Regions from separate parts of the Pseudarthrobacter sp. NKDBFgelt genome, predicted to be linked through region 3. Evidence: predicted binding sites of a transcription regulator. Region 3 holds the regulator's gene; each other region holds the start of a gene.

Region 1 (6,437 bases), on a different contig from region 3:
TACAAGGCGTTCGCCCCCACGAACCTCGAACAGGCCATCGCGGGCGTCCGCGGCCTGGGCATCCGCGGCTGTGCCATCTCCATGCCGTACAAGGAGGATGTGATTGCGCTGGTGGACGAGATGGATCCCTCAGCCAAGGCCATCGACTCCGTCAACACCATTGTGAACACGGACGGGCAGTTGAAGGCCTACAACACCGACTACACCGCCATCGAGCAGCTCCTGTCCACCAACAAGGTGCCCACCAGCTATTCGGTCTTGGTCCAGGGAGCGGGCGGCATGGCCAAGGCCACCGTCGCGGCGCTCCGCGACGCCGGCTTCACGGACGTCACGGTCATCGCCCGGAACGAGGTGGCCGGGCGGGCGCTGGCGGACCAGTACGGCTTCAGGTGGCAGGAAGCGCTCGACGGCGGGACGGCGGACTTGATCATTAACGTCACCCCCATCGGTATGGCAGGAGGGATGGCAGGCGGGGCGGAAGCCGACGCGCTCGCCTTCCCGCAGGAGGCCATCGACGCCGCCCGGGTGGTTTTCGACGTCGTGGCGCTGCCGGCCGAAACCCCGCTGATCAAGGCCGCACGGGCCGCGGGAAAGCCGGTCATCACCGGTGCGGAGGTTGCCACCATCCAGGCCCTGGAACAGTTTGTCCTCTACACCGGCGTGAGGCCCACCGCTGAGCAGGTGCGCGCTGCCGAGGAGTTCATGCGGGCCCAGTAGCAGTTTCTTCGCGAGCAGTGCCCTGCGCCGGCTCCACCACAATGGCCACCCGGTCCTCCCCGATGCGGGTCAGGACCAGGGTGGCTGTTTTGGTTCCGGCTTTCTTGCCGGCTGCGTTCTTCCCGCCCGTGTTCTTCCCGCTTGGGAGCAGTTGCTTGCGGAGTTCCTCGGGCGTGACGGCGGTGCCGCGCTTCTTGATGTCCAGCACGCCGATGCCGTTGTCCTTCACCCAGGCCTTGAGCGCCTTGACGTTGTAGGGCATCACCTCCAGGACCTTGTAGGCGCGCGCAAACGGCGTATCCACCAGTTCCGGCGCGCACACATAAGCGATGTGCTCATCCACCAGGTGTCCGCCCAGCTGCAGCGCCACGTCCGCCACCAGCCCTGCACGGATCACCGCACCGTCCGGTTCGTAGAGGTAGCCTTCCACCGGGCCCACCGGAGCCGTGGGACCGGCGCCGAACTCTTCTCCGCTGGTCAGCTCAGCGGCACCCTGGGCGCCGAGCACCAGCGCTGCCCGGCGGACTCCCGGCCGGCGCACTGCGTTGAACCACAGGGCCACCTCCGTCACATCCCCGGCCACGGAGACCCACTGCGCTTCGCAGCTTGCCGGAACGGAATCGTGCGGCATGCCCGGCCCCATCTTGACCCCCACGGCCAGGCCGGAGGCCGCCAGGTCCTCAACGAAGGACAAGGGCGGGGAAAAAGCCTCGGGGTCCCAGATCCGCTTGGTGCCCGACGTGGAAGTGACACGGCGCGCCGGGTCCAGCCAGACGCCGTCGACCCCGTCCAGCGGCACTGCCGTGGCGTCCGCATGGACCACGGTGGCGTTGGGGAACGGGATCAGGTTGACGGTGGCGCAGGCTGCCGTGGTCTCGTCCATCTCCACGGCGGTGACGTTGATGTCCATGGAAGCCAGCGCCAGGGAGTCCGCGGCCAGCCCGCAGCCCAGGTCTGCAACGTGGCTGATTCCGGCCTCCGCGAACCGCTGCGCGTGGCGTGCGGCAACGTTGAGCCGGGTTGCCTGTTCCAGTCCGGCCTGGGTGAACAGCATGCTCCGGGCAAACTCGCCGAACTTTGCGGCCGCCCTGGTGCGGAGCCTGGACTGGGTCAGGACGGCGGAGACCAGTTCAGGGGAGTGGCCGGCCTTGCGGAGGGCCGAGTTCAGCTCGAAGGATTTCTCCTCCTGGTAAGGGCCCAGGGACGCCAGAAGCTCCCAGCCTTCCGGGGTGAGCAGTGGTGCAATCTGGTCCTGGGGAGCTTGAGCCATGGGTTCCAGCCTAGTGGAGGAGCGGCATGCCGGCGGGCCGATAGTGTTGAAGCCATGAAAGACAGTGCAGGTACCCCGCAGTCCCGCCAGCACCACCCCGGGGGCCTGGCGCGGTTCGCCCGCCCGGCACTGATTGCCAGCGCCGTGGTTGCCGTGGTGTGTATCGCGCTTCTGGTGATCATCTTCTTCCTGGATGCCTTCAACGCCACCGTCTATTCGGTGGGCGGCAGCAGCATCCAGGACGACACGCAGGAGGCCCAGGACATCCGCGGGCTGTACGCCGGAGCCCGCGCGGGCAGCATCTTCTTCCTGGTTGTATCGCTCATGGTGGCCGCGGCTGCCGCGGTGCTGCTTTACCGCGGGCGGAACTCGGCCGGAGAGGGCGACGGCGGAGAGGACGTCGACTTTGAGGACCTGGGCCGCTGAGGTGCTGTGCCGCCGGTACTGGTCAGCAGGACCCCTGAAATAACCAGGATGCCGCCCATGACCTGGGGGACCGTGATGGGCTGGCCCAGGACGACCGTGATGATGGCGGTAAACACGGCGATGAGGTTGAGGTAGTTCCCGGCGTTTGCAGCGGTGGTGCGTTTGAGCGCCAGGTTCCACAGCAGGTAGGAACCCAGCGAGGGGAAGAGGACGATGTAGGCCAGCGACCAGCTTTCGGAGGCCGTGGCTGGAAGCCCGGCCCCCGTGGCCATTGCAAAGGGGACCAGGACAACAGCCGCCATGGCCACCTGAACCGCGGTGGACGTGATCGCCGGGACGGACAGCCTGCGGGCCGTGATCGTGTAGAAGCCCCACACGGTGATGGCCGCGACGATCAGCAGCTCACCGGCATTGATCGAGAAGGTCAGCAGCCGCTGCAGGTCGCCTCCGGTGAGCACCAGCAGGACTCCGCAGAGGCCCAGGGCAATCCCTGCCCAACCCAGCGGGCGCGGCCTGTCCCGGAGCAGGACCACGGCCAGGACCGTGATCAGGGCGGGGTTCGCTGCGGTCACCAGCGAAGCGTTCAGGGCCGAGGTGTGCCCCAGCGCGCTGTACAGCAGCAGGGTGTAGGCGCTCATGCCCAGGCAGCTCAGAAGCAGGAGCACCGGCCAATGGCTCAGCACGGCGCGCCAGTCCGGTTTTTCCACCAGCTGCGCCAGGACCAGCAACGGCACAGCGGCCAGGGCCCACCGCCAGAACGTTAGCTGCAGCGGCTGCATGGTCTCCATGGCAGCCTGTCCTACAACAAAGTTGCCCGCCCAGAAGAGGGTGGCAAGAATCAGGTAAACGGCGGCTCGCACCCGGCAAATCTACACGTCCCCATGTTCCGCCCACGACGAAACTCTGGCACTCGCCTTGACCGAGTGCTAACCCTTGCATACAGTCTGTATTAGCACTCTCCCTAGGAGGGTGCTAATACATGAAGAGCTGCCAGCCAGGCTGCTGCCGGCACCGCGACGACGGTTTGCCAGCCACGGCGGAAAGCTTTCCAGTCCACGAATTTGCTGACGAAGAAGGAGAGGTCCGAGTGTCGGTCTCTATTAAGCCTCTTGAGGATCGTATTGTTGTCCGCCCGCTCGAAGCCGAGCAGACCACGGCTTCCGGCCTGGTGATCCCGGACTCCGCACAGGAGAAGCCGCAGGAAGGCGAAGTTGTTGCAGTAGGCCCCGGCCGCTTCGAAGACGGCAACCGCGTTCCCGTCGACGTAGCCGTTGGCGACGTCGTCATCTACTCCAAGTACGGCGGAACCGAAGTCAAGACCGGCGGCACCGAGTACCTCGTGCTCTCCGCCCGCGACGTCCTGGCGATCGTCGTAAAGTAACTCTCCGGATCCCCGTGCCGCTGGTCATGCTCTCTGCTGGTCAGCTGCGCGGGGTTCTGTCTTGAAAGGACAAAACCATGGCAAAGCAGCTTGCGTTTAACGACGCTGCCCGCCGGTCTCTTGAAGCCGGCATCGATAAGCTCGCCAACACCGTCAAGGTGACGCTCGGCCCCCGCGGCCGCAACGTCGTCCTGGACAAGAAGTGGGGCGCTCCCACTATCACGAACGACGGCGTCACCATCGCCCGCGAAGTGGAACTTGACGACCCCTACGAGAACCTTGGCGCGCAGCTGGCCAAGGAAGTAGCCACCAAGACCAACGATGTTGCCGGTGACGGCACCACCACCGCAACCGTCCTGGCGCAGGCGCTGGTCAAGGAAGGCCTGCGCAACGTAGCGGCAGGCGCCGCCCCCGGCCAGATCAAGCGCGGCATCGAGGTTTCCGTTGAAGCCGTCGCCGCCCGCCTGCTCGAGAACGCCCGCCCCGTTGAAGGCACCCAGGTGGCCAACGTTGCAGCGATTTCCGCCCAGAGCGACGAGGTTGGCGAACTTCTCGCCGAGGCCTTCGGCAAGGTTGGCAAGGATGGTGTGATCACCATCGAGGAATCCTCCACCACGCAGACCGAACTGGTCCTGACCGAGGGCATGCAGTTCGACAAGGGCTACCTGTCCCCGTACTTCGTCACCGACGCGGAACGCCAGGAAGCAGTCCTTGAGGACGCCCTCATCCTGATCAACCAGGGCAAGATCTCCAACATCCAGGAATTCCTGCCGCTGCTGGAGAAGGCGCTGCAGAGCTCCAAGCCGCTCTTCATCATCGCCGAAGACGTTGACGGCGAGGCTTTGTCCACGCTGATCGTCAACCGCATCCGCGGCACCCTGAACGTTGTTGCCGTCAAGGCTCCGGGCTTCGGCGACCGCCGCAAGGCCATGCTGCAGGACATTGCCACCCTCACCGGTGCACAGGTTGTTTCCCCGGAACTGGGCCTGAGCCTGGACACTGTTGGCCTTGAGGTGCTGGGCACCGCCCGCCGCATCACGGTCACCAAGGACAACACCACCATCGTTGACGGCGCAGGTTCGGCCGAAGACGTGGCAGCACGCGTAGCCCAGCTCCGCGCCGAGCTGACCCGCACCGATTCCGACTGGGACCGTGAAAAGCTCCAGGAGCGCCTGGCCAAGCTGGCCGGCGGCATTGGTGTCATCAAGGTTGGCGCCGCCACCGAGGTTGAGCTCAAGGAAAAGAAGCACCGCATCGAGGACGCTGTGTCCTCCACCCGCGCTGCCCTTGAAGAAGGCATCGTTGCCGGCGGCGGTTCCGCCCTGATCCACGCCCTGAAGGCACTGGATGAGGACCCCTCCGTCAAGGCACTCGAAGGCGACGCCGCCGCTGCCGTGGGCATCGTCCGCCGCGCCCTGGTCCAGCCGCTGCGCTGGATCGCCCAGAACGCGGGCTTCGACGGCTACGTTGTGACGTCCAAGGTTGCCGACCTGGAAACGAACAACGGCTTCAACGCCAAGTCAGGCGAGTACGAGGACCTGATCGCTGCCGGTGTCATCGACCCCGTCAAGGTCACCCGTGCGGCCCTCCGCAACGCGGCCTCCATCGCTGCCCTGGTTCTCACCACCGAGACCCTCGTGGTGGAGAAGCCGGCCGAAGAGGACGAGCACGCAGGCCACAGCCACTAATCCCCACCGGCTCCCAAGTCTCGCTTCGCTCGACTTGGGTCCCTCGCCGGCGTGGGCCCAGCCTGCCACCACAAGAAACCGGTCCAGCATCCGCTGGACCGGTTTTTTGCGCCTTGGGGGAACGGCGGAGACTAGGTTCCCGGCATGTTCTGCGTCTCCACGTCGCCCGCGCGCTCGTAGACCAGCGACACCGCCCCCTTCGGGAAGCTGCGGGCCGGCTCCGCCAGGCGGTAGGAGGCGGGGACGGTCCCTGCGTCGAAGAGGCGCTTGCCCTGGCCGAGGACCACCGGATAGAGCCAGAGATGGAGGCGGTCGAGCACGTTTGCTGCGAGCAGCGAACGGATGAGAACGCCGCTGCCGAACATGTGCACCTGCCCGTACCCGTCGCGGAGCCTGCCCGCGGCCGTGGCATCCGGCAGCACCGACGTGCCTGCCCAAGCGGGATCCGCCAGGCTGCTCGAGACGACGAACTTGGGCACCCGGTTGAGCGTCCCGCCGATGTCCCCGGACTGGTGTGGCCAGTAGCCCGCGAAGATGTCGTAGGTCTTCCGGCCGAGCAGCAGGGCGTCCATGTGGCTGACTTCGGACTCGATGGCCGCCTCAGCCTCCTCGTCGGAGACCGGCGCCTGCCAGCCACCGAAGGCGAAGCCGCCCTCCGTGTCTTCTTCGCTGCCGCCGGGCCCCTGGTAGACGCCGTCCAGGGTAAGGAACAGGTTCGCAACGATGAGTCCCATCCGTCCAGTCTGGGACAGTGCTCCAGCGCTGTCCAGCAATCCGGAACTGCCCGGGCAGGCGGGCGTGGCAGACTGATGCCATGCTGCTCTACGAGCTTGTGAAAACCACGGATAAGGTCGCATCCACGCGCTCCCGGCTCGCGAAGGTGGACGCGCTGGCAGACCTGTTGCGCCGGCTGGAGCCCGGGGAGATCGCCACCGCCGTCGGCTTGCTCACCGCC
Region 2 (11,981 bases), on a different contig from region 3:
CGGTGCCGCCTACGGAAGCAATGAAGCCGACCTGATCATCTGGCTGCGCCAGCACGGGGAGAACCTGTACTCGCAGGACGGCAAGCTCGATTTCGATACCGCCACGGCCGCGTCCTTCTGGGAACGGCTGAAGGAACAGCGCGACTCCAAGGCAAGTCCGCCGGCCACGGTGGCCACGGAGGACTCCGGCGCCGGACTCGAGGAGAGCCTCTTCGGCACCAACAGGGTAGGGATGGCGTGGTGGTGGACCAACCAGCTCGGGTCCCTGGAGTCCACCACCGGGAGCAGCATCAAGATGCTCCGGGCACCCAGCGTCGACGGTTCGTCGGCTGAGAACGGGATGTACTACAAGCCCACCATGTTCTGGTCGGCTTCCTCACGTTCCAAGCACCCGGAAGCCGCTTCCACCTTCATCAACTACCTGGCCAACAGCCCGGAGGCCGGGGCCATCCTGATGACGGACCGCGGCGTGCCCACCAACACGGACATCGTTGAGAGCATTACGCCGTCCCTCAAGCCTGCCGACACCACGGTGGTGGGCTTCCTGAAGGACATCGCACCCGATATCAAAGATGCGCCGCCTGTTCCGCCGGTGGGGGCGGGCAGCGTGCAGAACGTCATCAAGCGCTACACCGATGAGGTGCTCTATGACCGCCTCACGCCCCAGGCGGCCGCTGACGCGTTCAAGAAGGAAGTTGAAGGAATGCTGGCCAGCGCCAGGTAGTAACATCCTGCGGTAAAACACGAATGTGGCCCCCTCCGGAGAGGGGGCCACATTCGTGTTTAGCGGGACAGGTCCCGGCAGGAGTGGCTAGAAGCCGCCCATTCCGCCCATGCCACCCATGTCGTCGCCGCCGGCCGGAGCAGCGTTCTTCTCCGGCTTGTCAGCAACAACTGCCTCGGTGGTGAGGAAGAGGCCGGCGATGGAAGCCGCGTTCTGCAGGGCAGAGCGGGTCACCTTGACGGGGTCGTTGACGCCGGCAGCCAGCAGGTCGACATACTCGCCGGTGGCTGCGTTCAGGCCGTGGCCGGCGGGCAGGCCGCGGACCTTGTCCACCACGACGCCGGGCTCGAGGCCTGCGTTGAAGGCGATCTGCTTCAGCGGGGCGTCGATGGCAACGCGGACGATGTTCGCACCGGTTGCTTCGTCGCCGGACAGTTGCAGGTTGGCGAAGGCCTTGGCGCCGGCCTGGATGAGGGCTACGCCGCCACCGGCGACGATGCCTTCCTCGACGGCAGCCTTGGCGTTGCGCACGGCGTCTTCGATGCGGTGCTTGCGCTCCTTGAGCTCAACTTCCGTTGCGGCACCGGCCTTGATGACTGCAACGCCGCCGGCCAGCTTGGCCAGGCGCTCCTGCAGCTTCTCGCGGTCGTAGTCGGAGTCAGAGTTTTCGATCTCGGCGCGGATCTGGGAAACGCGGCCGGCGATCTGGTCGGCGTCGCCGGCACCCTCGACGATGGTGGTCTCGTCCTTGGTGACAACAACCTTGCGTGCCTGGCCCAGGAGTTCCAGGCCGGCGTTTTCCAGCTTCAGGCCGACTTCCTCGGAGATGACCTGGCCGCCGGTGAGGACGGCGATGTCGGCAAGCTGTGCCTTGCGGCGGTCGCCGAAGCCCGGAGCCTTCACGGCGACGGACTTGAAGGTGCCGCGGATCTTGTTGACGATCAGGGTGGCCAGGGCCTCGCCCTCGATGTCCTCAGCGATGATCAGCAGCGGCTTGTTGGACTGCATGACCTTTTCCAGGACAGCAACCAGTTCCTTGACGTTGGAGATCTTGGAGTTGACGATCAGGATGTACGGATCCTCGAGGACCGTTTCCTGGCGCTCAGCGTCGGTAACGAAGTAGGCGGAGATGTAGCCCTTGTCGAAGCGCATGCCTTCGGTGAGCTCAAGCTCCAGGCCGAAGGTGTTGGACTCCTCGACCGTGATGACGCCTTCCTTGCCCACCTTGTCCAGGGCTTCGGCGATGAGTGCACCGATTTCCTCGTCACCGGCGGAGATGGACGCCGTGGCGGCGATCTCTTCCTTGGTTTCGATCTCCTTGGCGGAGTTCAGAAGTTCGGCGGTGACGGCCTCAACGGCCTTCTCGATGCCGCGCTTGAGGGACAGCGGGTCGGCGCCGGCAGCAACGTTGCGCAGGCCTTCCTTCACCAGTGCCTGTGCCAGCACGGTTGCTGTCGTGGTGCCGTCGCCGGCGACGTCGTCCGTCTTCTTGGCAACTTCCTTGACCAGCTCGGCGCCGATCTTTTCGTAAGGATCGTCCAGCTCGATCTCCTTGGCGATGGAAACACCATCGTTGGTGATCGTGGGGGCGCCCCACTTCTTTTCGAGGACGACGTTGCGTCCACGCGGGCCGAGGGTGACCTTAACGGCGTCGGCGAGGATGTTCAGGCCCCGCTCAAGGCCGCGGCGTGCCTCTTCATCAAATGCAATGATCTTGGCCATAACGGCAGTAGTCCTTTCGGGACAGTCGTTAAGAATGAACCTTCGCTGCAGTGCCCGCGACGGACAACCCGTTGCCGGCGGCCTCTGTATGCCTTCGGGTGTGGGTCTCACTCCAGTTAGGTGTTTCTTCGCTCTTCGACCGATGCCGGCGCCGCCGGCCGGAGCCACGCTTTGCTTAGCAGTCGGTACGTCAGAGTGCTAACTCAATAATTAGCACTCCCCACGTGAGAGTGCAAGCGAATAACCGGCGGAAAGCACCCTGGCCGCCACGTCTTCGCCGAGGGCGATCAGCCGGCGGCGCGGCCTGCCGTTTCGACGCCGGTGGCCGCCGGAATGTTGTCGGCGCCATATGTGAACACCGTGAAGGCGGCCGAGGTGATGTCACCGTTGGCATCGAAGGCGATGGGGCCCGATTCGCCGTCGTAATTGATGTCCGCACCGGAGGCCTTGCCTGCCAGGCAGTCTTTGTAGCTGGGGCAGGGCGCCGTTCCAGCCGGGCCGGTTCCGTCAGCAGTCCCGCCTGATACCGCGATCAGTGTTGCGGCGATTGAACGCCCGGAATCGTCCTCAGCCCTGGCCGCTGCCAGCGCGGCAAGGGTCACGGCGTCGTATGTCTCCGCCGCGAAGGACACATCTTTCAGGGCCGGATCGATGCCCAGCAGCCTTTCCTGGAACCCTGCCGAGGGAAGCTGCCCCGGGACGACCGCACGTGCACCGTCCAGGGCCTTGGATCCCAGCCGGGAGCCGTACCGGCTGAAGGCGCCGTCGCTCAGGATAAGCCTTGAGCCTGCGAGGGCGGCGTTGTTGAGCTCGGCCAGGGCGCCCTGTGCGCCGTCACGGGCCACCAGGATGACGGCGTCGGGTTGCGCCTCGCGGATTGCGGCAGCCGCAGATCCAGCTTCACCCGGCGTGAAGCCCACCGCTGACAACACGTCCAGGCCCGCCTGTTCAGCGGACGCTGAGACGGCCGCGGAGACATCGCTGCCGTAGGAGCCTTCCTGGTACACCACGGAGATGGTTGCGGCGCCGGCATCCTTGGCGAGCTTGGCCAGCACGGGTCCCTGCGCGACGTCGGCGGCGGCCGTCCGGAAGTAGTATCCGCCGCTGGCAATGCTGCTGAGCCCGGCCGCGGTGTTGGCAGGCGAAATCAGTGGCGTCCGCGCCCTGGAGAGGATGTCGACGGCTGCGAAGGCGTGGCTGGAGTCGGTGGGGCCAATGACCACATCCGCTTTGGCCTGGACCAGGGACTGCGCCTGGGACGCTGTGTCCTGGCCTGTTTCAACGGGGAGAAGTTCCACCGGCCGGCCCTTGTGCCCGCCGGCAGCGTTGATTTCCTTGACCGCGAGCTTGGCGGCAGCCAGTTGGGGACCGTTCAGGAAGCTGTTGGCACCGGTGTTGTCCAGGATGAGGCCGACCCGCAGCGTGCCGTCACCTGAGGCCTCCGCCGGTTCCGTGCGCGCGTTTCCGGTCACCCCGGAGCAGCCGGTGAGGGCGAGCGTGCCGCAGAGGGCTGCGGCGAACAACGGACGGATGGGTGTAGCGGAGGAAAACGGGTGCTTCACTCGGCCGGCCGGACGCTTTCGGCCTGCGGGCCTTTCTCGCCTTCGCCAACTTCGAGTTCCACGCGCTGGCCCTCGTCCAGTGCGCGGTAGCCCTCGCCCTGGATGGCGGACCAGTGGACAAAAACGTCGTCCCCGGAGCCGTCAACGGTGATGAAGCCGTAGCCTTTTTCCGCGTTGAACCATTTGACGGTTCCTCGTGCCATGATGACCACTCTTTCCGTTAGGTCCGGGATGCTGCGCCGGTGCCGCCGTGGCTCGAAGCCCGGAATTCACTCTAGCCAATGCTCGCCGGCAGCGCCGGGGCACAGCATGGCCGGCCGCAAACGTTATTCAGGCGTGACCCCCGGCCTTCACCTGCGCGCATGTGGCGTGAGGCGCCCTGTTGGGGACCCCGGCCTACCGGTATCCGGGGCCGAGCACCACCACCAGGGGAACCTGGAATTCGGTGCTCTCCACTACGGTGGGGACTCCCAGGAGTTCCGCGAGGGCCTGCGCGTTGGCCTCCTGCGCCGCTCCCGCGTAGAAGATGATGGAACCCTGCTGGGGCGCCCCTGCCCAGTTGCCTACCGGGCCCAGGGTCCACCCGTCCGACTGCACGGTTCCGCCCACCCGGCTGGCCAGCCCGGCAGTTCCGGCAGCGTTGTAGACCGCCACCTCCTGGGCCTTGTCCACTGTTGCGGCCGGAGCAGTGCTCTGGGGGCTGGACGGGGTACCGTTCCCCGCGGTGCCGGCCGGTTCGGGGGAAGACGACGGCTCAGGCTCGGTGGAGGGGACGCCGGCGGTCTCCGGCGTAGCGGACGGAGACGATCCGGTTTCGGCCAGCGGCGCTGCTTCCAGGCTCGACGACGCCTGGGTTGCCGGACCGTCGAATCCGAGCTTGGGCAGGATCAGGAAGGAAACCACGCCGATGGCCAGCGCAACAATCCCCGCAGTCAGGATGGGCCAAAGACGGACCCGTGCCGGAGCGGAGGCTGTGCGGTGTACACCTTGTCGCGACGCGGTCTCCGGGACCTTGTCGAATTCATCGCGGGCGTATTTGGTCATGGGAAAGAGACATCCTTGTGTGTAGCTGCTGAGGACTCAGCGTGAGCGTCTTATGCGTCGGACCCCAGGCGGCGTGCAGTGCGTGCACGGTGACGCGACGTACGTAGTCTACGCAATCTCTTGACCAGCATGGGGTCGTGCGCCAGGGCATCCTCGGTGTCGATCAGGGCGTTGAGGAGCTGGTAATAGTGGGTGGCGGACAGATCGAACAGTTCCCGGATGGCCTGTTCCTTGGCGCCGGCATACTTCCACCACTGCCGCTCCAGTGCGAGCATCTGCTGGTCCCGCTCGCTCAGCGGCGACTCCCGCAGCGTGAAATCCGCCAGCAGGGTGTTCCGTTGTGCCTGCGCCGGCAGGTGCTCCCGAGCTGGCTCCGCCACGGCGCACTCTCCTTAGCTGGTTACGTAAATGTCTGACCCCCATGCTACGGACGAACAACACCATTGTCATTTGCGCATAGCCCTGCCGCGCACGCCGAACGGTACAGCCGGCGCCTCCAGCCGCCTGCAAGAATGGACTGATGTTTGAATCGGACGCCTTGTTTGAGCTGGAGCAGGAACCGGCAGGCAGCACCGGCTTCGCCGGTCTGGCGCAGCTGCCGCTGGCGGAGCTGATGGCGCCCGACTGGGCCGCCGCACTCTCGGACGTGGACGCGGAACTTCGCGCCGTTCTTCGCTTCGCGGCCGGCGAGGTGGCGGCCGGGCACCAGGTCCTGCCGGCGCCGTCGAACGTCCTGCGGACCTTCCGCCAGCCCCTCGCGGAAGTGAAAGTGCTGGTTGTGGGACAGGACCCCTACCCCACGCCGGGACACGCCGTCGGACTGTCCTTTGCCGTTGACCCGCACGTCCGGCCCATTCCCAGGAGCCTCGCGAACATCTACCGGGAGCTGGAGGCTGACCTGGGAATCCCGCCGAGGGTGCATGGGGACCTCTCCGCGTGGGCCGGGCAGGGGGTGCTGCTGCTGAACCGCGTAATGACGGTACGGGCGGGATCTGCGGGATCCCACCGGAGGAAGGGCTGGGAAGAAATTACGACGGCGGCCGTCGAGGCGCTGGGCGCGCGGCGGGCACCGGACGGGTCGCCCTTGCCGCTGGTCGCGGTTTTGTGGGGAAAGGACGCCGAGAGCGTGCGCGCGCTGCTGCCCGGGGTCCCGGCAGTGTCCAGCGCGCACCCCAGCCCCTTGTCCGCTTCACGGGGTTTCTTTGGTTCCCGCCCGTTCAGCCGTGTCAACGAGCTCCTGCGTGAGCAGGGGGCCGCGGACGTAACCTGGGAGCTTCCGGCGGTGCCCTAGCTTAGGCTTGCCTTATGAGCATTGTTCCCGCCTCCACCAGCGCCAGCAAGAAAAGCCGCCCCCAGGTCAACCTCACGGTGGTGCGCCGGGAACAGCTGGCGCCGCAGATGGTCCGGATTGTCGCGGGCGGTGACGGTTTCGCCGATTTCGTCAACAACGGCTTTGTTGACCGCTACGTCAAGATCGTATTTCCGCAGCCGGGTGTCCAGTACCCCTCACCCCTCGATCTGTGGAGCATCCGGGAGACCATGCCTCGGGAACAATGGCCGTTCACGCGCACATACACCCTTCGCTGGGTGGATACCGCGGCCCGGGAACTTGCCATCGACTTTGTGGTCCACGGCGATGAGGGGCTGGCTGGGCCGTGGGCGGCCAGGGCCCAGCCGGGCGACACCCTGACTTTCACCGGCCCGGGCGGAGCGTACAACCCGAATCCCGAAGCTGACTGGTACCTGTTCGCCGGAGACGAGGCCGCCCTGCCCGCCATCGCCGCCTGCATTGAATCCCTGCCTGCGGAAGCGGCCGGCGTCGCGTTCCTCGAGGTCGATTCCGACGCCGACATCCAGCCGATTGCCGCCCCGGCCGGGCTGGAACTGCGCTGGCTCTTCCGCCACGGTGTCCCCGCCGGCGAAAGCAACCTCCTGGTCCAGGCCGTCGCGGACGCTGACTGGCCTGCCGGGAGGGTGGACGTTTTTGCCCACGGCGAGCGGGGGTACATGAAGGCGCTCCGGGATCTCCTTTTCGTCCAGCGCGGACTGGAACGCAAGCAGGTGTCCCTGTCCGGCTACTGGGCCAAGGGCCGCGTTGAGGACGTTTTCCAAGCGGAGAAGAAGTTGCCCGTAGGACAGATCTAGGCAGCCAGGCCAGGTCAGCGGCGGCGGGCCCGCCGGCGCTCGTTGCTGGCCAGGCTGCGGGTCAGTGGCCTCGCCAGGGTATCCCCCAGCACGATCCCCCCGGCAGTTCCCAGGACGATGGCACCGGCGTTGAGCATCCCGCCGGCGCCGAGCAGGATCTCGGCCTCCTCGATGGTCAGTACGTACATGGAGCGGAAAATGGTGAGGCCGGGCAGCAGGATCAGTGCCGCCGGTACCGCCACCACCAGCTGGGGTGCTCCCATCCGCAAGGCGACCACCCGGGCCAGCAGGCCGATCACCACGGCGGCCAGGGCCGGCGAGAACCGGTCACCAATGCCCAGCAGGCCGCCGCCCAGCAGGACCAGGTACCCCGCGACCCCCACGGCCGCGGTGGGAAGCAGGAGCTGCCAGGTGGTCTGCTCGGTCACCCCGATGGCCATCACCGCCACGGCAACAAGGATCACCAGCACCCACAAGTCGTAGGCGGGCGGGAAGGTCTGCGTCACGTCGATGGCCTGCATGCTGGTCAGCTGGCCCACCACGAAAGCTACGGCGATGCCTGCCACCAGCGCGCCAAAGGTCAGCAGGGTGGAAAGGAACCGCCCCGCGGCGGTCACGGGGAAGCCGTTGATGGCGTCCTGCACGGAGGAGACCAGCCGTCCTGTGGGCAGGAGCAGGAGGATTCCGCCCACCACCACGATCGCCGGCGAGGTGGTCAGCCCAAACTGCCATAAGAGCAATGCCAGCAGGGTCACGGCGAAGGAGCAGCTGGCGGTGGTGAAGAAGTCCGGCACGCGCCAGCGGCCCAGCTGGCGGGCCAGCAGGCTCACGCCGATGTTCACGGCGAACGCTATGACGGAGGACACTGGGCCGCCGCCCAGCACCGCAACGAACGCGGCGGCAAATACCCCGAACGCCGCCGTCACCATCCAGCGGGGGAACGGCTTGGGACTGGTAATTGCCTCATCCAGCCGGCGGATCGCCTCGTCGCGCCCCACTCCCCCGGCAACGATGTCCGTCACCAGCTGGTGGACCTTCGCCAGGCCCGCATAGTTGTTGGTCCAGGACCGCACCACCCGCAGCAGCGCAATGGGGGTCTGGTCCTTCGGGGCGTAGTTGATGCCCACCGACTGGTTGGTGATGTCCACTTCGATGTTCTTCAGGCCAAGCGCCGCCGTGACGGCAATGATGCTGGTTTCAACCTCGAGGGCTCCCGCACCGTAGCGGAACATGGTTTCGGCCAGGTGCAGCGCGAAATCCAGGGTTTTCCGGGCGGACGTGTCCACACCGCCCACCTGGATCATGGGGTTCGCATAGGGGCTCCCGGTGAGCCTGTCCACGATGCTCATGGGAGCCGTAGGCGGGTTCTCGCCCTGGACCAGGCGCCGCAGCATCCTTTTCGCCGCAGCATTCTGCCGCAGCTGGGAGGGGGTCAGCGGCTCGGTTTTGGGCAGGCCGTCCGTGCGCGGCGTTGCCTTCGGTGATGGCGTTGCCTTCGGTGATCCGCCGCCGGGATAGTCAGGCCGGTCGGTCATGGGTCCCTCCTCCCGTTGTAATGGTGTGCAGCGTGGCTGCGGAGCGCGTCAGGCGGAGCGCCGCAGGGGCAGTTTGGCCAGCAGGAGGCGGGCGGCGCCCGCTGCCGCGCGGGCAAGCTTGTTGGCGCGGAACACTGCCGGGCGGAGAGGCATCACAAAGTCGCCCACGAGCTGGACCACTTCGCCGCCGAAGCCCTTCTTGAACTCGTAGCCCCCGTGGCCTTCCTCGTCCTGGCCGGAGATGCCGAACGTACCGTAGAAGTTGTACCGCGGGTAACCCTTTTCAAGGGCGTGGAGCATCATCCCCCAGTACAGCGACGTGGCGCCGTTGAAGTAGATGTAGTCCTGCACGGTGCCGCCGATGACGCAGACCACTTCGTCGCCGTAGCAGACGAAGTGGATGGCGGCCACCGTGGCAACGCCAACCGAATCCGGAAAACGTTCGATGTCCTTGAGGCTTCGCTCGTAGCTGTCCACCAGGTCCTGGACCACTTTGAGCCGGTTGGCCTTCTTCTTGCTGCCGGTCTCCTCCACGTCGCGGCGGAGTTCTGCCGCGGTTTCCGATTCCGCGGCCAGCCGCTCCGTAATGGATTTCCGGTAGGCGGGAATGTCAATCTTGGCCATCATGAGCTTGGTGAACTCGGCCGACGTGGTGCGGAGCAGCTGTTCATAGTAGGCGCGTTCGCGGTAGACAAAACCCTTTTCGTCGCCGGCCCGGCTCAGGGCGCCGTAGAACTCATCAAGGGTCTCCAGCGTTGCCTGTTCCAGGAAAACACCGTTCTTTTCCGCTTTGCGGATGGCCTTCCGGGTGCGGTAGCTGGTGCCCATGATCAGTTCCTCCGCGTCCTGGATGCCTTCCAGGCTCTTGATGAACATCCAGTTCACGTTCACGAAGTTCATGTCCAGCCCCTGGTGCTGGAACCCCAGCCCGCCGAGCTGGTCCACCAGCGGCCTGTTGTCCTCCACTTCGGGGTGTTCCGCGCCGTCGGCATCGCGGGCGATGTACCTGAGGTTCGGGGAGATCCGCAGCTCGGCGGCTTTCCGCTCCGCTGCACGTTTGCGGAGGAGTTCGACGACGGCGCGCACCAGTTCAGGGTCCGTGTAGTCCATCAGGGGGCCCTTGGCGCATTCGCACACCGTGTAGCCGAGGCGCGTGGTGGTGTAGTTCAGTTTGCCGGCCGCCACCAGTTCACCGTCGCGGCGCACTCCGAAGAGTTCAACCTGCTGTCCCCGGGCGCGCTGGAACCGGGCGAAGTCGAGGGACTGGAGGAAGCTGTTCTGTGGGTGCTTCAGTGCGAACTGCTCGAATTCGGCATCGCTGAGCATGGCGAACTCCAGGTCGGCGGCGGAGATTGCAGTCAAGGGGTTACCTTCTTCACGAATGGGGGCTGGCATAGGCAGGATGTGGGCAGGCCGGCGGCGGGGTGGCTGAGAAGTCAGCTGCGGCCCCGCCTTCCGGGTCAGTAGAACTGCTGGCCGGTGCGGGCAGTTTCGATCCGGCGGAACACCTTCTCCGCTCCCTTAACCCAGAGCCGGTGCTTGAGGGGCGAGAGAACGTAGTCGTGGCACCCGACAAAATCGGTGACAGTCTTGGTGAAGCTGGTCTTGAACATGCCCATCCCGTAGAGATTGTGGCTCTTGTCCTTGATCCGTGAGGCTGGCGGGGTGCCGCAGAAGTCGTATTCCGTGCAGCCCAGTTCCTGCATGCGCCGGATGGCAGCCCACTGGACGAGGTGCGAATCGCCGTACTGCGTGCGGTTCTGGGTGGAGCCGCCGTCCTTGTAGGTGGCTTTGGCACCATAGTTGATGACGAAGGCTCCCACACTGGGTTTTCCGTCCTCATAGGTGAAGAAGAAGTTGCCCTGGCCCCGGTTGCAGAATTCGTCCCAGAACGCAGCGTAATACTCGTAGCTGCGCAAGGGCATGGAGCCCTTGGCGCTGACGGTGTCCGCCATCAGGCCATAAAGGGCCCGGTAGGTTTCCGGACCGTGTTCCTTGCGGACCACTTCGCAGCCTTCCCGCTGGGCCCGTCGGATGGCGTTACGTGCCCGGGAGGAGATGGCCTTGAACACCGCTTCTTCGGGGCCGGAGATATCCAGCAGCGCAGTGGAGTCGTTGGACTGGATGTTGGGCGCCTTGACCAGGCCCGCCCCCCTCAGGTGTGCCTGGGCCTCCTCCGAGTCCACGATGTCCGGCTCGATCTTGATGGTGAAGACGTTGAGCTTCCGGCCGCGCACCAAAGCTGCGCAGGCCTCCAGGGCCGCTTTGAGGTCCGCCGCCGCTTCCAGGTCGGGGCCCTTGATGAGGTACCAGAGCCGGCCCAGCACAGGGAAGCTCTTTTCGAGCACCAGGTTGTAGCTGGCAGATCCACCGTTTTCGAGGACCAGGAAGCGGACTTTCCAGCCGCTGCCGTTCTTCACTGACGCGTACGCGGCGGACTGCAGCATGTTGCCGCCGTTGGGGTTGGCCGTGACGTGCTTGTCCCAGTTTTCAATCTCTTCGGCTGTGGCAAAACGTGCGGTAAATTCTCGCAAGGGGGCCGTGTCCAATCGGTGTCGTGCGCGGTTTCGGTACTCGTGTCTGCGTGCGGACATGCAGCCTCAAGTCTAAAGCCTGAAGCCCCCACGGCTTTTCAGCAGCCGGCCCGTGCCTGCCGTCACCCGCGCCCTTGACTCGGGCGGACCGGTTGGCAAGGGTGGAGGCATGCAGCCGAACCGTGAAGACTTGTCTTACCCGCCTGATGGAAGCGACCAGCCGTACAGCGCGCGGGTCCAGGCAGCGGTGCTGGCCGGATTCCTGGCGGCATCCTTCCTGGTGGCCGGGTTCGGCGGATTCTCCACCGTGGACAACGTGGACGGTTGGTATGCCACGGCTGACAAGGCACCCTGGTCCCCGCCCAACTGGCTCTTCGGCCCGGTATGGACACTGCTCTACACAGCCATGGCGGTGGCTGCCTGGCTGGTCTGGCGGAAGCGGGCTCCCAAAACCAGGCGGGCGCTGACTGCCTACGCGGTCCAGTTGGGGCTGAACCTCGCCTGGACTCCGGTGTTCTTCGGCCTCTACCCCGCTCTGGGGACGGCTGCCCTCTGGCTGGCCATGGCCATTATTGTGGCCCTGATCGCCGCGGTCACGGTGACGGTGCTCTACTTCGGCCCCATCAGCCGGACCGCTGGACTGCTGCTGCTGCCCTACATTGCCTGGCTGGTCTTCGCGTCCACCTTGAATTGGTGGGCTGCAGTCCACAACTGA
Region 3 (9,781 bases):
CCGAGCATGCCCTGGGGGGTGGGACGGTCCGGCGTTCCGGGGGTCAGTTCGTCCATGGGAACGGAGAGGACATCCGTGGAACCGGGCTCGTCCATCAGCTCTATGTGAAGCTTCTCCATTGCGGGCTCGTCCACCAGCAGGACGGACAGTTCGGCCTGCGGGTGGATATACAGCTGCTCAAAGATGTAGCGGGACAATGCCACGATTTCCGCTTCGTCCACCTGGACGCCGGATTCATTGTTGACCTCGATGCTCACGCGTGTTCCCCCCGCTTGGCGGCGCCCGCCGAATGTTTGACCCTGCTGCGCTGGGTTTCATCCCAGATGCTGTAGGCGTTGACGATGTCGCCTACCAGCCTGTGCCGGACGACGTCGGCCGCGTCCAGGACCGAGAAGCTGACGCCCTCGATGCCCTGGAGGATTTCCTCCACGATGCGGAGTCCGGAGCGGGTGCCGAACGGCAGGTCAACCTGGGTGACGTCACCAGTAACCACCATCTTGGATCCGAAGCCAAGCCGGGTCAGGAACATCTTCATCTGCTCCGGTGTGGTGTTCTGCGCCTCGTCAAGGATGATGAAGGCGTCATTGAGCGTCCGGCCGCGCATGTAGGCCAGGGGCGCCACTTCAATGGTGCCTGCCGCCATCAGCCGGGGGATGGACTCGGGGTCCATCATGTCGTGCAGGGCATCATAAAGCGGGCGCAGGTATGGATCGATCTTGTCGCTCAGGGTCCCGGGCAGGAAGCCCAACCGTTCCCCCGCCTCAACGGCGGGTCGGGTCAGGATGATGCGGCTGACCTCTTTTTGCTGCAGTGCCTGGACGGCCTTTGCCATTGCGAGGTAGGTCTTGCCTGTGCCTGCGGGACCGATGCCGAAAATCACCGTGTTGGTGTCGATGGAGTCAACGTAGGTCTTCTGGTTCAGCGTCTTTGGGCGGATGGTTTTTCCGCGGCTGGACAGGATGTCGTGGGTCAGGACGTCCACGGGGTTCTGCAGGGACTGGGTACGCAAGAGCGCCACAAGCTGCTGCAGCACCGCCGGGCTGATCACCGTACCGCGGGCTACCAGCCCGCGGACCTCGTGGAGGAGGCGCATGATGCGGGGTACGTCGCTGGCAGGCCCAGTGATGGAGAGCTCGTTGCCGCGGACGTGGAAGTTGACGGCCGGAAACTGTTCCTCGATGTACCGCAGTGCTTCATCGTGGCTGCCGAGGGACTGCACCATCTGGTCGGAGTTGTCGAAAAGGACTACCTCGGTACGGCTGCCGGGGAGGGAATGGGGAAATTCCCCCGCAGCGCCTTCTCCCGCGTTGAGCCGGCGCTTGCCATTCGCTGATTCAGTCATAGTGATGGCCCGCAGGCCCGTGATCCCCTCAAAGTACCGGACAATTCCCGCTGCTGGCGGCCGGCGACAGTGCACTTGGACGATGGACCGGTTGCGCCTTGACCAGCGATTCCCCCATCTTACGCCAGGACAGCGTCAACCTCTGAAAGGGGAAGGGCCGGGACGGCTCGGGAAACACGCGGCAACGCCGCCGGTTCCGCCATTAGGTATCAACTTCATATCGGCCTCATATCGTTCCCGTTGCAGTTCCGCCCGGAGGCCCGTATCCGGCCTTTCCGCTCTGGGCCCTGTGCCATGCTGGAAATCCAGCCACTGCTGGATCCGCCGCCTGGGGAGCGGCCCGCCATTCATGAAAGGACAGGCAACAAACGTGCCGGAATCTGCTGCGCCCCGCAGGGCAGGACGACGTGGCGGCATTGTGCGCCCTGGCGTCCTTGCAGTGGTTCTGATGGCGGCTCCGCTCCTGACGGGCTGCCTGGCCGAGCCCGATCCCTCGCCCACCACCGTCCTGGGCTCCGGCCCTGCCGCCGCCGGCACGGCGCCTTCCACGAGCGCGCCGCTCGAAACCACGCAGTCGTCCAACAAAGCGCCGGTCTACTGGATCGGCCGGAGCAACAGCAGCATCTTCCTTTACCGGGAATTCAGGGATGTGCCTGAACAGGAGAACCCTGTGACTCGGGCCCTGCGGGCCATGATGTCGGACAAGCCCCTGGACCCGGATTTCTTCACCCCCTGGCAGAATCCCGGCAAGCTGGCCACGTCCATCTCCGGCAAGGACGTCATCACAGTGGATGTGTCCGAAGACGCCTTCAACAGCAACCTCGACGCCGACATGGCCGGCCGCGCTGTCCAGCAGCTTGTGTACACGGCCACCGCCGCTGCGGCCAGTTCAGGGCTTATCGATTCCGGGCAGCAGATCCGCGTGCGGATCCTGGTGGACGGGCACACGGACTACGTTGCTTTCGGCCATATCCAGCTGGGTGACCTCATGACGAGGGCCGCCGGCATGGTGGCGCCTGTCTGGATCATTGATCCACAGGAGAACACTGAGGCTGCCGCCGGGAGCGTCAAGATCACCGGCCGCAGCACCCTTCCCGGGGGCAAGCTCCGCTGGCAGATCCTGCGGGCGGAGGAGGACGGCACCAAGGTCCCGTTCCTGACTGGGGAAACGACGGCAGCCGCCGAGCCGGGCCAGGCAGGACTGTTTACGCTTGCCCTCACGCTGCCTGCCGGAGACTACGAGTTGAAGGTGGCCCAGGCCGGTACCGGCGATCAGCCGGACCAGAATGAGGACTCGCGGGCCTTCAACGTCCGGTAGTTACCAGTTGAGCCAGGCCGCGTCATTCAGGGCGAGGGTGCGGTCCAGCGGCCCAGGACATCGCTGGCAAGCACGACGGCGGCCGGTCCGGCGGTTGATGAGCGCAGGACATGGTGCCCCAGCAGGGCGGTGACGGCGCCCTTTCCGCAGAGCCTGGTGACTTCCCTGGGGCTGATGCCGCCTTCCGGTCCAACGATCAGCAGCACCTCGCGCGGTTCCGTTCCGTCCGCTTCCCGCCGGGATTCCAGTACGGTGCGCAGGGGGCGCACGGCGTCCTCATGGAGGATGACCGCCAGCCCCGCGGCCTCCACGAGGGCGGCCAGCGCGGCAGTGTCGACGGCGGGCCGCACCTCGGGGACCCACGCGCGGCGCGCCTGCTTGGCTGCCGCCGTCACCACCGACTGCCACTTCGCGTGGGCCTTCGCGGCGCGGTCGCCCTTCCACCGCACGATGGACCGTTCGGACTGCCAGGGTATAACGGCGTCGATCCCGAGTTCAGTGGCCGTTTCAATGGCGAGTTCATCCCTGTCGCCCTTGGCCAGGGCCTGCACCAGCACCAGCCTCGTGGCCGGCCGCTCCTCAACAGCAACGGAGGCGCACTCCACTTCGAGGCCTGCGGGTGACGCCGCAAGCACCCGTCCGCTCATCCGCGTCCCGGCGCCGTCAACGATGTCGACGGGCTCACCCGGGGCGAGGCGCTTGACGGTGACGGCGTGCCGCGCCTCGGTCCCTTCGAGGACAAAGGCCAGCCCCGCCGTCATGTGGTCAAGGGACCCGGGCGGAGTGAAAAAGACAGGGTTGCTCACTGCTACAGGTTACCGAGCCTGTCCCGGAGCTTGGCGAACATGCCGCCGCTGGCTGCAAGCTTGCCCTCGGTGATCTGCTCACCGCGCATCTTGGCCAGCTGCCGCAGGAGCTCTTCCTGGGCAGCATCAAGCTTGGCGGGCGTCTCCACCTGGAGGTGGACCTTGAGGTCGCCGCGGCCGTAACCGCGCAGGTGGGTCACTCCTAGTCCACGAAGAGTGATGATCTCACCGGACTGGGTCCCGGGCTTGACGTCGATTTCCTGTGGCCCGTCGAACGTTTCCAGGCTCACTTCGGTGCCCAGGGCAGCCGCCGTCATCGGGATGTGCAACGTGGCGTGGAGATCGTCGTTGTCGCGCACATAAGTGGCGTCGTTGTTCACCCGGATCTCAACATACAGGTCACCGGAAGGTCCGCCTGCCGGGCCTGCCTCGCCCTGGCCGGAAAGCTGGATCCGCGTTCCGGTGGCTACGCCGGCGGGGACCTTGATGGTCAGCGAACGGCGGCTCCGGATGCGCCCCTGGCCGCTGCACTCGTTGCACGGATCCTTGATGACCGTGCCGAAGCCCTCGCAGGTTCCGCACGGCGCTGCGGTCATGACCTGTCCCAGGATGGAACGGACGGCGCGCTGGACCTGGCCGCTGCCGCCGCAGATGTCGCAGCGTTCAGGATGGCTGCCGGGCTGGCAGCAGGAACCCTCGCAGGTTGGGCACGTGACGGCGGTGTCCACGTCGAGCTTCTTGTTCACACCGAACACAGCGTCGCGGAGTTCGATCCGGACGCTGATGAGGGCGTCCTGCCCGCGCCGCACGCGGGAGGCCGGTCCGGTGGAACCTCCGGCACCAAAGAAGGTGTCGAAAATGTCCTGGAAGGCGAATCCCTGGCCGGCGTATCCGCCGCCGCCGAAGCCGTTGTCCGTCCCGTTTTCATTGCCCGTGGTGTCGTAGACCCGGCGTTTCTGCGGATCCGACAGGACTTCGTAGGCGTGGGTCACGGCCTTGAAGCGGTCCGACGCGTCCTCACCCGGGTTGACGTCCGGGTGCAGGGTGCGTGCCAGCTTGCGGTAGGCCTTCTTGATCTCTTCTCCCGTGGCCTCCGGTGAGACTCCAAGGACGTCGTAGTGGCTGCTCAAAGTTCGTATCTCTTCCTTGTTGTACTGCCTGCAGTTGGACTGCTGGAAATGCTGTGGGTATCCGGTGGCCCGGGCTGGACCTCAGGGGCCCAAAATCCGGGAAAGGTAGCGGGCAACAGCCCTGACGGCGGCCATGGTGGTGGGGTAGTCCATCCGTGTTGGTCCCAGGATGCCGATCTTTGCTGCACTGTCCGGGCCATAGCCGGTGGCCACAACAGATGCCTCGGCAAGTCCGTCGTAGGGAATCTCGCGGCCGATGCTGACAGCCATCCCGCGGTGGTCCTGAGCCATTTCGCTCAGCAGTCTGAGCATGACCACCTGCTCCTCAAGGGCTTCCAGCACCGGGCCGATGCTGAGCGGGAAGTCCACGTTGGACCTCGCCAGGTTGGCGGTGCCCGCCATGACCATGCGTTCCTCGCGGCTGCTCTGCGCCAGGGCTTCCAAGCCAATAGCGAGGGCCTGGGCGGCCTGCCTTTGCCCCGGGGCGGCTGTGGCCACCACGGCGGGCAGGGACTGGGCGAGCTGGCTCAGCGGAGTTCCGGCCAGCGATCCGAGGAACCGGGCCCTGAGGCCTGCCAGGGCGTCGTCCCCCAGGTCCTGGCCGACGTCGATAACGCGCTGCTCCACCTTGCCGCTGTTGGCGATCAACACCACCAGCACCTTCCGCGGAGCGAGGAGGACGAATTCAATATGCCGAACCAGGGCCCTGCTTAAGTGCGGGTACTGGACCACGGCAACCTGGTTGGTCAGCTGGGACAATAACCGGACGGTTCGGTCCAGGACATCGTCCAGGTCATCCGATCCTTCCAGGAGGGACTGGATGGCGCGGCGTTCCGCCGGGGAGAGCGGCTTGACGGCTGAGATCTGGTCCACGAAGAGGCGGTATCCCTTGTCCGTGGGGATCCGCCCGGCGCTGGTGTGCGGAGCCGTGATCAGGCCCTCTTCCTCCAGGGCCGCCATGTCATTCCTGATGGTAGCGCTGGACACACCGAGATGATGGCGCTCCACCAGTGCTTTGGACCCCACAGGTTCGCGGGAATGGACGTAGTCCTCCACGATGGCACGGAGTACTTCAAGTTTGCGTGGCTCGCTCACACTCCACCTCCATCCAGGGTTTGGGGCGACCGCGCCGCCCGCGCTGCGCTACCCATCGTTTAGCACTCGACATGCCCAAGTGCTAACAGTCTATTATGCCTCTCCCCGTTGCTAGCATTGGTACCGCTCCGGGCGAAATTCCGGACCTGTGATCGAGCGCTAGGCGGAGTGAACCATGCAGTACCAGAACTGGGGCCCCCAGGACATGTCCGCTCCGTCAAAGGCTCAACTGCCTGAAGTTCCTGTTGAACGGGGAATGGTACTGGAGGATGTCCAGTCCGGCTGGGTGGGCGCCGTGACCCGCGTGGAGAAATCCGGGGGCATGCATGTGGTGGCTCTTGAAGACAGGCGGGGCAAATCAAGGTCTTTCCGCCTGGGCTTCGGCTTCCTCCTCGAAGGCCAGGCCATTAAGCTCCTTCCCCCGGTGCCGCGGCAAGCCCCCGCCGCCACAGGGAGGACAGCATCAGGTTCGGTCCGGGTGGCCGGCCAGCGTGCGCAGGTCGCCAAGGCCAGTCGGATCTGGGTGGAGGGAAAGCACGACGCCGAACTGGTGGAAAAGGTCTGGGGAGACGACCTGCGGGTGGAAGGCATCGTCGTCGAACCCCTCCACGGCATCGACGACCTTGCCGCGGCGGTGGCCGAGTTCAGGCCCGGACCGGGCCGGCGCCTGGGAGTTTTGGTGGACCATCTGGTGCCCGACTCCAAGGAATCCCGCATTGCGGACGCCGTCATGGCCTCCCCGGGGGCGGCCGGGAACGTGCTGATCGTAGGCCACCCCTATGTGGACGTCTGGCAGGCGATCCGCCCGGCCGTCTTGGGCATCGAAAAATGGCCCGTGGTGCCGCGCGGGCAGGACTGGAAAACCGGCATCCTCGCCGCGTTCGGCTGGCCCCATGCCACCAAGGAAGACATCGGGCTCGGGTGGCAGAAGCTGCTGGGTGCGGTCCGCACCTACGCGGACCTGGAAGCCTCCCTGCTGGGGAGGGTGGAGGAAGTCATTGACTTCCTGACAGTGCCCTGACAGGCACCCCGTGCCTCTGTGCCTGTGAGCCCCAGGGCAGCTTCCGCGCCTCCAGCCAGTATTCTTGGTACTGCGGAACCTGCGATATTCGCAGCCCGGCACAACCGATATGCATTCTTAGCCAGCACCATTGCACTTTTAGAAGGAACAGACTGTGGCAGAAAACGCACGCGATCACAGGGACACCCAGGGCGGCCAGGGCCGTTCGGAATACCATGGCGTTCCGGCGAATGCGCTGCCCCTGACAGCCAGCGAAGACCGGCAGTGGGCCACCATGGCCCACTTCGGCGGAATCCTGGGCTGCGTTCCGGCCCTGCTGATCTACCTGATCTTCCGGGACCGGGGCCCTTTCACCGCGCAGGAGTCCAAGGAAGCGCTGAACTTCAGCCTGCCGCCCACCATCGCCGCTGTGGTGGCGAACATCCTGGTGTTCGTTCCGGTGGTCGGCAACATCTTTGCCGTGATTGCCACCCTCATCTGGATTGCCCTGACCTGCTTCTCCGTGGCAGCCGGCATCCATGTCAACAAGGGACAGCCGCACCGCTACCAGTACAACCTTCGCTGGATTAAGTAGTCCCCGCAGGCTCCCAGCACTCGCAAGCTCGTGCCGGGGCCCTCGCCTGCGTGGGCCCACCGCCGGCGCCCAGCACCCGCAAGCTCGTGCCGGGGCCCTCGCCTGCGTGGGCCCACCACAGGCTCCCAGCACTCGCACCTGCTAGTCCGGCAGGACCCTGCGGACCACTGCGTCAGCCAGCAGCCTGCCCTTCAGCGTGAGGACCAGCCGGCCCGCAAAAGCGGCGGCAGGGTCCACCAGTTCTTCCGCGATCAGCCCGGCGACCTCGTGCCGTCCTGCGGCGCCGAGCGAGGCAATCTCGAGGCCCGAGTGGAGGCGGACCTCGAGCATCACCCGCTCCATATTCCGGGTTTCCACATCCAGGGTTTCCCTCCCTGCTGCCGGTGACACTCCCTGTGCCAGGCGTCCGGCGTAGGCAGTGGGGTGTTTGACGTTCCACCAGCGGACACCGCCCACATGAGAGTGCGCCCCCGGTCCGATCCCCCACCAGTCGTCGCCCCGCCAGTAGGCGAGGTTGTGGCGGCAGGCCTGTCCGGGCGTGCGGGCCCAGTTGCTGACCTCGTACCAGCCCAGGCCTGCCTTGCTGATCAGTTCATCGGCGAGCTCGTACTTGTCGGCGTGGTCGTCGTCGTCGATCCCCGGCACTTCACCACGGCGGATCTGGGCGGCGAGCTTGGTCCCGTCCTCGATGATCAGCGCGTAGGCGCTGATGTGGTCCGGCTGGTAGGACAGCGCTGTCTCGAGGGAGTACCGCCAATCGTCCAGGGACTCCCCCGGCGTGCCGTAGATGAGGTCGAGGCTGACGGCCAGTCCGGCGTCCCGGGCCCACTGCACCACCTGCGGCACGCGGCTGGGCGTGTGGGTCCGGTCCAGGACCTTGAGGACGTGGGGTACGGCGGACTGCATGCCGAACGAAATCCGGGTGAAGCCCGCATCCTTCAGGATGGCAAGGGACTCCGGGGTGACGGAGTCCGGGTTCGCCTCCGTGGTGACCTCGGCACCCGCCTCGATCCCCCACTGGTCGATGGCGCGCCCCAGGATCAGGGCCAGGTCCTCCGCTGGGAGCAGGGTTGGCGTGCCGCCCCCGAAGAACACCGTGCTGAGCGGCCGCGCGGGAAGGCCTGATTCCGTGAGGACGCTGGCCGCCAGGGACACTTCCGAGGCCGCGGTGGCGGCATAGGCGTCCTGGGAGGCGCCGCCGCCGAGCTCCGTGGCGGTATAGGTGTTGAAATCGCAGTACCCGCAGCGGACGGCGCAGAACGGGATGTGGACATAGAGCCCGAAGGCCCGGTCCGCCGCACCATCGGCTGCCTGGGGAGGCAGCAGACCGTCCGGCGGCGCCGGGTCGCCAAGGGGAAGAACGCTAGGCACTGCAGGGTCCTCCTGCGGTGCCGGCCGCTGTAACCACTACTTCCTGGCCTTGTCCTTGGATTCGTCGGTGGTGAGCGCGGCGATGAAGGCTTCCTGGGGAACCTCGACGCGGCCCACCATCTTCATGCGCTTTTTGCCTTCCTTCTGCTTTTCCAGCAGTTTGCGCTTACGGGAGATGTCACCGCCGTAGCACTTGGCCAGGACGTCCTTGCGGATGGCGCGGATGCTTTCCCGCGCGATGATCCTGGAGCCGATGGCCGCCTGGATGGGCACCTCGAACTGCTGGCGGGGAATGAGCTCACGCAGTTTGGTGGTCATCATGACGCCGTACGCGTAGGCCTTGTCCCGGTGGGTGATGGCGGAGAAGGCATCCACCTGTTCGCCCTGGAGCATAATGTCCACCTTGACAAGGTCGGCCACCTGGTCGCCGTCGGCCTTCCAGTCCAGGGAACCGTAGCCGCGGGTCTTGGACTTCAGGATGTCGAAGAAGTCGAACACGATCTCGGCCAGCGGCAGGCGGTACCGGATTTCAACCCGGTCCTCGGACAGGTAGTCCATGCCGCCCATCACGCCGCGGCGGCTCTGGCAGAGCTCCATGATGGCTCCGACGAATTCATTCGGCGCCAGGATGGTGGCGGCCACCATGGGCTCGCGGACCTCGGAGATCTTGCCGGAGGGGTATTCGCTGGGGTTGGTCACGTGGACCACCTTCTTGTCCTCCAGCGTGACCTCGTATTCCACGTTGGGAGCGGTGGAAATCAGGTCCAGGTTGTACTCGCGTTCCAGCCGCTCGCGCGTGATTTCAAGGTGGAGCAGGCCCAGGAAGCCAACGCGGAACCCGAAGCCCAGGGCTGCGGACGTTTCGGGCTCGTAGACCAGGGCGGCGTCGTTGAGCATCAGCTTCTCCAGCGCATCGCGCAGCACCGGGTAGTCCGTGCCGTCCAGCGGATACAGGCCGGAGAAGACCATGGGCTTGGCATCCGCGTAGCCGGGGAGCGAGTCAGCGGCAGGCTTGGCAAGGTTGGTGACGGTGTCGCCCACCTTGGACAGGCGGACGTCCTTCACACCCGTGATGAGGTAGCCCACTTCGCCCACACCCAGGCCCTTGGAGGGTGTGGGTTCCG

Evidence for each region. Region 3 encodes HrcA, which represses chaperone genes, less so after heat shock. Its sites were predicted from a motif close to TTNGCACTCGNNNNNNNCGAGTGCNAA; they were not measured.
Region 1: groES (co-chaperone GroES) is a predicted target of HrcA. The motif match lies at 3,317-3,343, and genes of this name have one in related genera.
Region 2: groL (chaperonin GroEL) is a predicted target of HrcA. The motif match lies at 2,622-2,648, and genes of this name have one in related genera.

The regions. Positions count from the first base shown of each region.
Region 1 is NZ_JBJURL010000123.1:456-6,892, forward strand. Features, by position in the region: gene ACKAE7_RS20045 (shikimate 5-dehydrogenase) at 1-717, shown strand, start outside; gene ACKAE7_RS20050 (THUMP-like domain-containing protein) at 701-1,987, opposite strand; gene ACKAE7_RS20055 (hypothetical protein) at 2,042-2,413, shown strand; gene ACKAE7_RS20060 (DMT family transporter) at 2,341-3,273, opposite strand; gene groES (co-chaperone GroES) at 3,501-3,794, shown strand; gene groL (chaperonin GroEL) at 3,872-5,482, shown strand; gene ACKAE7_RS20075 (dihydrofolate reductase family protein) at 5,614-6,216, opposite strand; partial or broken gene ACKAE7_RS20080 (ATP-dependent DNA ligase) at 6,297-6,437, shown strand, end outside.
Region 2 is NZ_JBJURL010000031.1:34,485-46,465, forward strand. Features, by position in the region: gene ACKAE7_RS10310 (ABC transporter substrate-binding protein) at 1-724, shown strand, start outside; gene groL (chaperonin GroEL) at 812-2,446, opposite strand; gene ACKAE7_RS10320 (ABC transporter substrate-binding protein) at 2,734-4,008, opposite strand; gene ACKAE7_RS10325 (cold-shock protein) at 4,005-4,211, opposite strand; gene ACKAE7_RS10330 (LytR C-terminal domain-containing protein) at 4,405-5,052, opposite strand; gene ACKAE7_RS10335 (DUF3263 domain-containing protein) at 5,103-5,432, opposite strand; gene ACKAE7_RS10340 (uracil-DNA glycosylase) at 5,573-6,343, shown strand; gene ACKAE7_RS10345 (siderophore-interacting protein) at 6,358-7,197, shown strand; gene ACKAE7_RS10350 (threonine/serine exporter family protein) at 7,212-8,732, opposite strand; gene ACKAE7_RS10355 (peptidoglycan bridge formation glycyltransferase FemA/FemB family protein) at 8,781-10,058, opposite strand; gene ACKAE7_RS10360 (peptidoglycan bridge formation glycyltransferase FemA/FemB family protein) at 10,193-11,326, opposite strand; gene ACKAE7_RS10365 (TspO/MBR family protein) at 11,436-11,981, shown strand.
Region 3 is NZ_JBJURL010000008.1:71,353-81,133, forward strand. Features, by position in the region: gene ybeY (rRNA maturation RNase YbeY) at 1-257, opposite strand, end outside; gene ACKAE7_RS03790 (PhoH family protein) at 254-1,342, opposite strand; gene ACKAE7_RS03795 (GerMN domain-containing protein) at 1,791-2,660, shown strand; gene ACKAE7_RS03800 (16S rRNA (uracil(1498)-N(3))-methyltransferase) at 2,687-3,466, opposite strand; gene dnaJ (molecular chaperone DnaJ) at 3,469-4,596, opposite strand; gene hrcA (heat-inducible transcriptional repressor HrcA) at 4,678-5,691, opposite strand; gene ACKAE7_RS03815 (DUF3097 domain-containing protein) at 5,867-6,712, shown strand; gene ACKAE7_RS03820 (DUF4870 domain-containing protein) at 6,867-7,286, shown strand; gene hemW (radical SAM family heme chaperone HemW) at 7,428-8,657, opposite strand; gene lepA (translation elongation factor 4) at 8,694-9,781, opposite strand, start outside.